2 linked regions of the Candidatus Pseudothioglobus singularis PS1 genome follow. The main gene of each other region encodes a partner of the protein of the gene in region 2 in a complex. Links are inferred from orthologs where the notes say so. Each region holds a gene or a part of one and is shown on either strand. Other genes may lie near its edges.

Region 1 (4,217 bases), 610 kb from region 2 along the record:
GAATCAATAAAACCTTTTTTACTTTGACGTTCTTTAGGAAGAATTTGCAATAAAAGAGGATCTAAAGGGTTAGTTTTATCTATTCTCTTAGCAAATTCAAGTGGGATCTTGATTGGAAAATTACCATCTTGAAATCGATCATTATCAAAATACTCATTACAATCATTGGCATTTTTTAAAGAACTTCTAACACTCTCATTCCAAGTTTTATTCATCTGAATGTTCTAATATAGTATTAAATAATCAGTCAACATTATAATGACTCAATTACTGATTATAATTTATCTATACTGACTCATTTGAGTGCGATTTTTCTTAAAGTTAGAGCTTAAATAAAGCCTTTTTTATATTCAATTAACTATTATGATTTCACCACCTATTGCTGACGGATTAAATGAAAAACAGCAACAGTCAGTAGTCCTGAGTGAAGACGTTAATGCCCTAATACTTGCTGGTGCTGGAAGCGGTAAAACAAGAGTCTTAACCCATAGAATCCATTATCTAGTCTCTGAAAAAAATCATCATGTTGATGATATCCTTGCAGTGACCTTTACGAACAAGGCTGCAAATGAGATGAAAGAAAGGCTGACCAACCTTCTGAGACAACCCATTGGCAGGATGTGGGTTGGTACTTTTCACTCCCTTGCTCATAGACTTCTCAGAACACATCCACTCGAGGTAAAGTTATCACCCACCTTTCAAATTCTAGACTCTCAAGACCAGTTTCGAATTGTTAAACGTTTAATGAAAGAAAACGGTATTGATGAAACAAAGTTTCCAATTCGTAAAGTGCAATGGTTTATTAACCAACAAAAAGATGAGGGTATACTCCCTCAAAATATTGATGCAGGCTATAACTTTTTTGTAAAACAGAGTGCTAAGGTTTTTGATCTCTATGAGAAGCATTGTCAAGCCAATGATCTGGTTGATTTTGCAGGCTTGCTGGTTAAAAGCTATGAACTCTTAAAGAATAATCAGAATTTATTAGATTATTATCAAAAAAAGTTTTGTCATATTTTGGTAGATGAGTTCCAAGACACCAATCGAATCCAGTATCAATTTATAAAAATACTGCACAATCAAAACAATCATGTCTTCTGTGTTGGTGATGATGACCAGTCTATTTATGGATGGAGAGGAGCAAGAGTTGAAAACATACAAAAGATAGAAAACGACTTCAAGCCGATAATAGTTATCAAGCTTGAGCAAAATTATCGCTCAACTGGAAACATTCTCAGCGCTTCCAATGCTCTCATTGCAAAAAATCAAAATAGACTTGAAAAGTCATTATGGACTGAGTCTGGAGATGGAGATCTCATCAATATTTTTAATGCGCGAACAGAAACTCAGGAAGCACAATATGTAGTAAGTGAAATCGAGAACCATTTTAATCAAGGAAAAAATCTTAGCGAATGCGCCATACTATATCGTTCAAATGCTCAATCTCGCGTCTTTGAAGAATCCCTAATTAAAAGAAATATTAATTACAGAATTTATGGTGGTCTCAGATTTTTTGAGCGTGCTGAAATAAAAGATGCAATGGGCTATATCCGTCTTGCAGAAAATATCTCTGACAACATTGCTTTTGAGAGGGTTGTCAACTTTCCAACGCGAGGCATCGGAATATCCACCATTGAAAAGATTAGATCCCATGCAGTTGAAAATCATACTGACCTCTTTCAATCATCTATTGCTATTATTGAAAGCCTTCCAGCCAGAGCAGGGAATGCCTTACAAGGATTTATTCATCTGATTGAAGCGCTTATTGATAGCACTAAAAATCTAACACTTAGTGAAAAAGTTGACTCAACTCTTCTTCAGTCAGGATTGATGACTCACTATGCCAATGATAAAACTGATAAGGCTGGAAGTAAACGAGAAAATCTAGATGAGTTAGTTACAGCTGCCAAACAATATGTTCACGAGAATGAAAGCGAGATGAATGAAACTCAGGGTTTTATTGCTCTAGCAACGCTTGACTCTAGCGGTGAATCGAATCAATCTAGTCAAGAAAGTGTTCAGTTAATGACCGTTCATTCTGCAAAAGGATTAGAATTCCCTGTTGTCTTTTTAGTTGGTTTGGAGGAGGACTTATTCCCTTCAAGGCAGAGTAAAGATGAACCTCACTTACTTGATGAGGAAAGGCGTCTTTGTTACGTCGGCATGACCAGAGCAATGCAATCACTGACACTAAGCTATGCAAGTAGAAGATTCCTTCATGGTCAGTCTTTTTATTCACTTAATTCAAGGTTTTTAGATGAAATCCCTAAAAGCTTTTTAAATTACATTAAGAATCCAAATAGTGACTATACGACAACTGCTTATGAGGACGTTAAAAGTTCACCGCAAAAAATGGTATCCACTTTAAGTAGTTCCATCTATTCTATTGGCCAAGTCGTCAATCATGCCAAATTTGGGCATGGAACAATCCTAAATTACGAGGGAAGTGGTGATTCGATGAGACTACAAATCAAATTTCAAAAAGCAGGAACAAAGTGGCTTATTAGTTCTTACGCAAAGCTCGAGATTGTTTAGCCCTGAGACCAAGGCATCCCATCATTCCGCCAGCCATTAAGATTGCCTCGGTGATCATTCTCGTCTAAGTCGCCCTCAAAACCACTCGCGACATGAGAAACACAAGTAAACCCATTACTTTGTAGACACTTTAAAGCCTCATTCGATCTGAATCCGCTTCTGCAGATGAGAATCAATTCTGTGCCTAAAATGTCACTACGATCACTAAGATGATTATTTACTGCCTCGCAAAAAGCTGAAGGATCAGAGTTTAAGTCTGGCTCATCAAACCAGGGAATTAAAATAGAATTTTTAGGAAAGCCAACATACTTATGTTCAGCGCTTGTTCTGACATCAATCAATACAGCATCTGGATTTTCATTTAACCTATCAATAGCCATTTTTGGAAGTAAGTTTCTTTTGTATTCCATTCTATTTCCTTATAAGGTATTTCTTGAGTAATGATACTCTATGCTTTATTTTTTTCGAGTAAAAAGTGCAATTGACTCAACATGTGCTGTTTGGGGAAACATGTCCATAACCCCTGCATTCTCCAGATAAAAGCCTAGGTCAATCAACCTTGCAGTGTCTCTTGCAAGGGTTGCTGGGTTGCATGAGACATAAACCAAACGCTCAACATTTAGCTTAGGAAGAAGATCTACAATCTCGATTGCCCCTGTCCTAGCAGGATCTATTAGTGCTTTATTATAATTTTGACCTCTAAACCATTCGAAACCAGATACATCCTCAAATAAATCAGACTTATAAAAGAATGCATTGGAGATATTATTTACCTCAGCATTTTCCTTTGCCCTCTCTACCAAGCCTCGATCTCCTTCAATGCCAACCACTTTATTGACATATTTTGAAATAGGGAGTGTGAAGTTACCAAGTCCACAAAAAAGATCAATGACATTATCTTGTTCATCTAACTCCAAGAGATCTATTGCCAAATTAATCATTTTTTTATTGAGCTCAAAGTTGACTTGGGTAAAGTCATTGGGCAAAAAAGACATTTCAATACTATGATCTGGAATTGAGTAAGTAAGCTGAACAGATTTTGTTAGAGGCTTTATAGTATCTAGCCCACCACTTTGCAGATACCAAGTAATTTGAAGCTTTTGGGCGAAGTCACTCAAGACCTCTTCATCTTTATTAGTCAGTGGCTGAAGGTGCCTCAATATCAAAATGGTGTCTTTTTCTGCAATGGCGACCTCGATTTGAGGAATATGCTCTTTAATGCTAAGCCTCTCTATGCACTCTGAGAGTAATTCAAGGTTGTCACCTAGGGAGGGATGCAAAACCTCACATCGACTCATGACAGTGACAAATGAGGATTTTCTCTCTCTGAAACCAACCAGAACCCTCTCTTTCTTTGCGACATAACGAACCCCGAGCCGAGCTTTACGTCGATAGCCCCAGCTCCCAATCTGCATTGGCTTTAGCCACTCTTTTGGCTCTACCTTGGCTTGCCCCTTAAAGGCGCTTTGAAGCCAGTCCTGTTTTGCATTAATTTGATTTTCGCTCGATAGGTGCTGAAATGAGCAGCCGCCACATATTCCATAAACCGAGCACTTTGGCTCGATTCTGTCAGAAGAAGGCTCAAGTATTTCGGTAACGTCCGCCTCCTCATACTTAGCTCGAGACAGGGTCCTAGAGGCAATAACCTTCTCTCCAGGTAAAGCGCCTCGGGTAAATATAAC
Region 2 (5,455 bases):
ATCAAGCTGCTCTTCAAACTCAAACTTTCTGAGTTGGTTGAGAAAGTCTTCAATGGCACTAGTTCCAGAAGGTGCCTGTGATGCTTTCGCAAAATCAATTGGAGCGCCCATCTCAATGGAAATGACTTCAGCCATTTCATCCATCCTTCTTTCATAAATAGAATAAAGTCTCTCTAATAGGGCAACTCTATCTTCTTTTGATGAGCTTGACCAAGATGGTAGTGCTTCTCTTGCAGCAGTAACAGCGGCATTAGTATCTTCTTGTGAACCAAGCGAGATAACTGCACAAACAGTTTCATCAGAAGGGTTGATGACATCGAAGTCATTCTTTTTAGAAGGCTCAACCCACTGACCATTAATATAGAATTTTCTTTTATCAAGCATGATTTAATCTCCTTACAAAAAAATAGAGGTTATATTAAGAAATTTTAGATGTCAAGCTAAAACATAAACAAATCAATGTTTAGATACTCGCTAATTTATCAACTGAAAGTTTAATATTGTCCATGCTCGTAGCAAAAGATAATCTGACATAGCCTGGAGCACCAAATGCTGATCCAGGAACAACAGCTAAGCTCAGTTTTTCAAGGCAGAAAGTTGAAAATTCAACGTCATCTTTAAGTCCAAGCCTTTCGATAAGGCCTTGAACTTTAGGGAATGAGTAGAATGCTCCGCCGGACCTTGGACATTCGATGCCATCAATTTCATTTAAGCTAGTGACTAAAAACTCATGGCGACGCTCAAAAGCTTCAACCATCATTGATATAAATGACTGATCACCAGTGATTGCCTCAAGAGCAGCAGCCTGAGAAATAGAGCTTGGATTTGAGGTCGACTGACCTTGTATTTTTTTCATAGCTTTGATGACTGCCTCGGGACCAGCAGCGTATCCAATTCTCCATCCAGTCATTGCATAGGCTTTAGAGACGCCATTTAAAATAACAACGCGCTCTTTTAGATTTGGACAGGCCATAGCAATGTTGACAAAATCATCTTCGCCCCATCGTATATGCTCATAAATATCATCACTGATTGTAAGCACATGAGGGTGCCTTTCAAGGACTTCACCAAGGGCTACAATTTCTGATTTAGAGTAGACTGATCCAGTTGGGTTGGAAGGGCTATTAAGGACAAATAGTTTTGATTTAGGAGTAATGCTCGCTTCAAGCTGGTCAGGTGTTATTTTAAAATCTTGATCAAGCCCAGCCTCTATAAAAACAGGGGTTGCATCAGCCAGAATAGCCATGTCAGGATAGGACACCCAGTACGGAGTTGGGATAATAACTTCATCACCTTCATTTAAAATTGCTTGACATAGGTTATAAAAAACCTGTTTACCTCCACAAGAGACCATAACTTCAGTACCAGAATAATCAAGACCATTCTCTCTTTTAAATTTTTCACAGATCGCTTTTTTTAGTTCAGGAGTTCCATCAGCAGGCGTGTATCTGGTCTCACCGGCTCCAATTGCCTTAACGGCTGCCTTCTGAATATTAGCTGGTGTATCAAAGTCAGGCTCTCCTGAGCCCATAGATACAATTTGTATTCCCTGAGATTTTAATTCTTTGGCTTTATCACTGACCGCCATTGTGGCAGAAGGTTTAACTTTTTGGACACGATTCGATAAGATTGATGACATTTACTGTACTCTTTAAATGGTTTAAAATTAAGGGTTTTATTTTAATCATAAACTGCCAATAATGGCTAGAAAATTTCAACTCAAATCAAACTTTTCACCGAAGGGTGATCAGCCAACTGCAATTCAAAAGTTACTTGATGGAATTAAGTCTGGAGAGAAGTATCAAACGCTCGTTGGAGTGACAGGATCTGGAAAAACATTCACTCTGGCAAATGTCATTGAAAAAAGTCAAAAGCCAAGCCTCATTATGGCTCCTAATAAAACACTGGCGGCCCAGCTTTATAGTGAAATGAAGGAGTTTTTCCCCAATAATGCTGTTGAATATTTTGTCTCTTATTATGACTACTATCAGCCAGAAGCGTATGTGCCTGCATCAGATACCTACATTGAAAAAGATGCTTCAATCAATGAGCAAATTGAGCAAATGAGGCTCTCTGCTACAAAATCACTTCTTGAGAGGAAAGATGTCATTATTATTGCGAGCGTTTCAGCCATTTATGGTCTTGGAGACCCTGAAAGTTATATGAAGATGCTGCTCCATCTAACGGTCGGTGAAATTACAAATCAGAGAGAAATTCTTGCCACACTTTCAAAGATGCAGTATACCCGCAACGACGTGACTCTAATTCGTGGACATTTTAGAGTTAAGGGTGAGGTTATTGACATATTCCCAGCCGACTCTGAAGAGAGGGCAATTAGAATTGAAATGTTTGATGATGAAGTGGAGAGTCTTTCTTGGTTTGATCCACTCACCGGTGAAAAGCTTAAATCACTTAAACGAATAACAATTTATCCAAAAACACACTACGTTACTCCTGAATCTACGATTCAAAATATACTGGATGACATTAAAATTGAGCTTGGAGTTAGAAAAAAAGAGCTTCTTTCTCAAAACAAGTTGGTTGAGGATCAAAGACTTTCGCAGAGGGTTGTTCAAGATATGGAGATGATGAGAGAGCTTGGTTATTGTTCAGGCATTGAAAACTACTCTCGATATCTCTCAGGGCGGAAACCGGGTGAGGCTCCACCGACGCTTTTTGATTATTTGCCGGATGATGCTCTTGTTATATTAGATGAATCTCATGTCACAGTGAGTCAAATTGGGGCGATGTATAACGGTGATAGGGCTCGTAAAACGACACTCGTTGACTTTGGGTTTCGTCTTCCTTCAGCGCTTGATAATAGACCATTAAAATTTGAAGAATTTTCAGAAAGATTAAACCAATGCATTTTAGTTTCTGCAACCCCAGCAAATTATGAGCTTGAGGTTTCAACCGTTATTGCTGAACAAGTTGTAAGGCCAACCGGACTCTTAGATCCTGAAATAGAGGTGAGGTCTGTAGAGACCCAAGTGGATGATTTATTATCTGAAATTAATAAAAGGGTTGCTATTAAAGAAAGGGTTCTGGTGACAACCCTCACTAAAAGAATGTCAGAACAGCTTAGTGAATATTTAAATGACCATAATGTCAAGGTTCGATATCTTCACTCAGATATTGATACAGTTGAAAGGGTTGAAATTATTCGTGATTTACGTCTAGGTGTGTTTGATGTTTTGGTTGGAATTAACCTTCTAAGAGAGGGGCTCGATATCCCTGAAGTTTCACTTGTAGCAATTTTGGATGCTGATAAAGAAGGTTTTTTAAGGTCTGAGCGCTCCCTGATTCAAACAATGGGAAGGGCTGCTAGAAATATCAATGGCAGTGTTATTCTTTATGCTGACAGAATAACCAATTCAATGCAAAGGGCTATGGATGTCACATCATCCAGGAGAGATAAGCAGAAAGTCTTTAATGAGGAAAATGGAATAATACCAAAAGGTGTTATAAAGCCAATTATTGACATACTCGATACTGATCTCTCTGCGGCTGATATTGAGGAAGCAGTTTCAGAAAATGTTCAAGTCAGACTCTCACCTGTGCAGCTTTCTAAAGAGTTGAAGCGACTCGAGAAAGAAATGTATCAGTATGCAGAAGAGTTAAAGTTTGAACAAGCGGCAGATATTAGAAATCAAATCAAATTTTTAAGAGATGGACAATTCAAGTAATATTATGATAATATTGTATTAATTTTAAGTAATTGATAAACATGCAAATAAATATAATTTCAAAGCTTATAACTCCTGTTTTATTGATTGTATTTTTAACTTCATGTTCACCTAGTAATGTTGAAGTGTCTATTTATACTACTGATATTGATGTTGCTCAAGAGGGAGAAGTTTTAGAGGTTCCAGTTATGGCTTCTTTTTCACTTTATAGTGATGATGATGGTGAGTTAGAGAGTGCTAGTCAAATTGCTGAAAAGTATCTTGCTCCAGATTCTATTTTTTCTCAATCATCAGGTGACTGGGGAGAGACACTTGTTATTGAAACAACAATCCCGATGGGAACTTTAGATAGTTTACAAAATTATTTAGCTAGCAATAATAGAGTTGCCGTTCTTTTGGTTCAAGGCGTTGATGAGATCGAAATTAGCCTAAGTTCTACTGACTATGCAGACGCGCTAAACAGTGAATTGACTGATATCAATTTTATGTTAGGATTTGAATTGCCAGGAGATTCAACAAACTTTAGAGTTATAAGTGATAGTAGGAATGAAGTTCAAGTTGATGCCACTGCTGTATTTGTTTCTGAAAAACCATACCTTTACTATTCTAAAGTCCTTAAAAGAAGAGATGAGGCAGAAATAGTCTTCAAAGGCACAACTGATAGTGTTTATAGTGAAATAAATCCTTTAATTTATATAAATTATCCATAACAAGTAAAGCATTTACAAAAAGATAACTATAGATTACCTTCCATTCTATCTTTTGCTTTGTCAATTGCAACGTGATACTGAGGATCCTCAAGAACATTAACCTCTACCAATTGCTTAGCTGTTTTTAACAGAAGCCTGCACTCTTCACTAAGATGCATTAAATGAAGTGTCTTACCCACTTTTTGATAACGTTCAGCAAGTTTATCAATTGCTTGAATTGCAGAGTGATCAATTACTCTTGAATCTTTAAAGTCAATATAAACATTTCCTGGATCCTCTTTCGGATTAAAGATTGAGTGAAAGGTATTAATGGAAGCAAAAAATAGAGCACCATGAAGTCTATAGGTTTTCTTTCCATCTGATTCATATTCTTCCATTGAGTGAATCTTCCCTGCAGATTCCCATGCATATGATAAAGCTGACATAATAACGCCAGCTATAACTGCAAGCGCCAGATTATCAGTTAATACAGTAATGACTGCAACTGCAATTCCCACAATAATATCTGGTAAAGGAACTTTGCCAAATAGACGAAATGAGCCCCACTCAAATGTTCCAATGACAACCATCATCATCACACCTATAAGCACTGCAACTGGAATCATTTCAATATACTTGGCGAGATAAAGAATAAAAAATAGAAGAACGAGAGAGGCAACAATGCCTGATAACCTTCCCCTTCCTCCAGATTTAATATTGATTAAACTTTGTCCAACCATCGCACAGCCGCCCATTCCGCCAAAAAAACCAGTAACCGTATTTGCAACTCCTTGCCCAATGCATTCCCGATTTGGTTGACCTGTAGTTTCGGTTAAATCATCAATTAAATTAAGTGTCAATAAGCTCTCAATGAGGCCAACTAGTGCCATCACTATGGCGTATGGAAAAACAATTTTGAGCATGTCAATGCTCAGTGGAACATCAGGGAGATGAAAAGGAGGAAAAACGCCGCCTATAGGGGCAATATCACCAACCGTTCGGGTGTCTAAACCTAAAAATAATACCGCTAGAGTTCCAATTACTATTGCAACTAAAGTTGAGGGTACAGCTCGAGTTAAT

What was found.
Region 1: the proteins of uvrB (region 2) and uvrD are in contact, whole or in part, in a crystal structure (PDB 7EGT), measured with the Thermus thermophilus proteins. The link is inferred for Candidatus Pseudothioglobus singularis PS1 from one-to-one orthologs. Residues at the interface, in WP_096411307.1 of Thermus thermophilus: Glu23, Leu25, Arg26, Asp27, Gly28, Glu29, Arg30, Phe31, Arg55, Glu326, Asp327, Phe328, Glu379, Ser382, Gln383, His398, Gly400, Arg401; in WP_096412145.1 of Thermus thermophilus: His654, Arg656, Phe657, Gln666, Asp668, Glu669, Lys680, Arg681, Leu682, Ser683, Lys685, Tyr686, Ala687.

The regions. Positions count from the first base shown.
Region 1 is NZ_CP006911.1:1,265,974-1,270,190, forward strand. The notes cover bases 1-2,949. They hold uvrD (DNA helicase II), read left to right. Parts: upstream 1-363; coding sequence 364-2,535; downstream 2,536-2,949. Other genes in these bases: W908_RS06405 (KamA family radical SAM protein), read right to left, coding at 1-215; W908_RS06415 (rhodanese-like domain-containing protein), read right to left, coding at 2,532-2,945. Outside these bases: 23S rRNA (uracil(1939)-C(5))-methyltransferase RlmD, read right to left, coding at 2,991-4,217. UniProt on the Escherichia coli protein: A helicase with DNA-dependent ATPase activity. Unwinds DNA duplexes with 3'-5' polarity. Translocates on single-stranded DNA with 3'-5' polarity. Initiates unwinding more efficiently from a nicked substrate than double-stranded DNA.
Region 2 is NZ_CP006911.1:653,138-658,592, forward strand. The notes cover bases 1,275-4,193. They hold uvrB (excinuclease ABC subunit UvrB), read left to right. Parts: upstream 1,275-1,700; coding sequence 1,701-3,686; downstream 3,687-4,193. Other genes in these bases: W908_RS03350 (pyridoxal phosphate-dependent aminotransferase), read right to left, coding at 1,275-1,639; W908_RS03360 (hypothetical protein), read left to right, coding at 3,728-4,193. Outside these bases: W908_RS03345 (aldehyde dehydrogenase family protein), read right to left, coding at 1-384; more of W908_RS03350, read right to left, coding at 464-1,274; more of W908_RS03360, read left to right, coding at 4,194-4,396; W908_RS03365 (SulP family inorganic anion transporter), read right to left, coding at 4,423-5,455. UniProt on the Escherichia coli protein: The UvrABC repair system catalyzes the recognition and processing of DNA lesions. A damage recognition complex composed of 2 UvrA and 2 UvrB subunits scans DNA for abnormalities.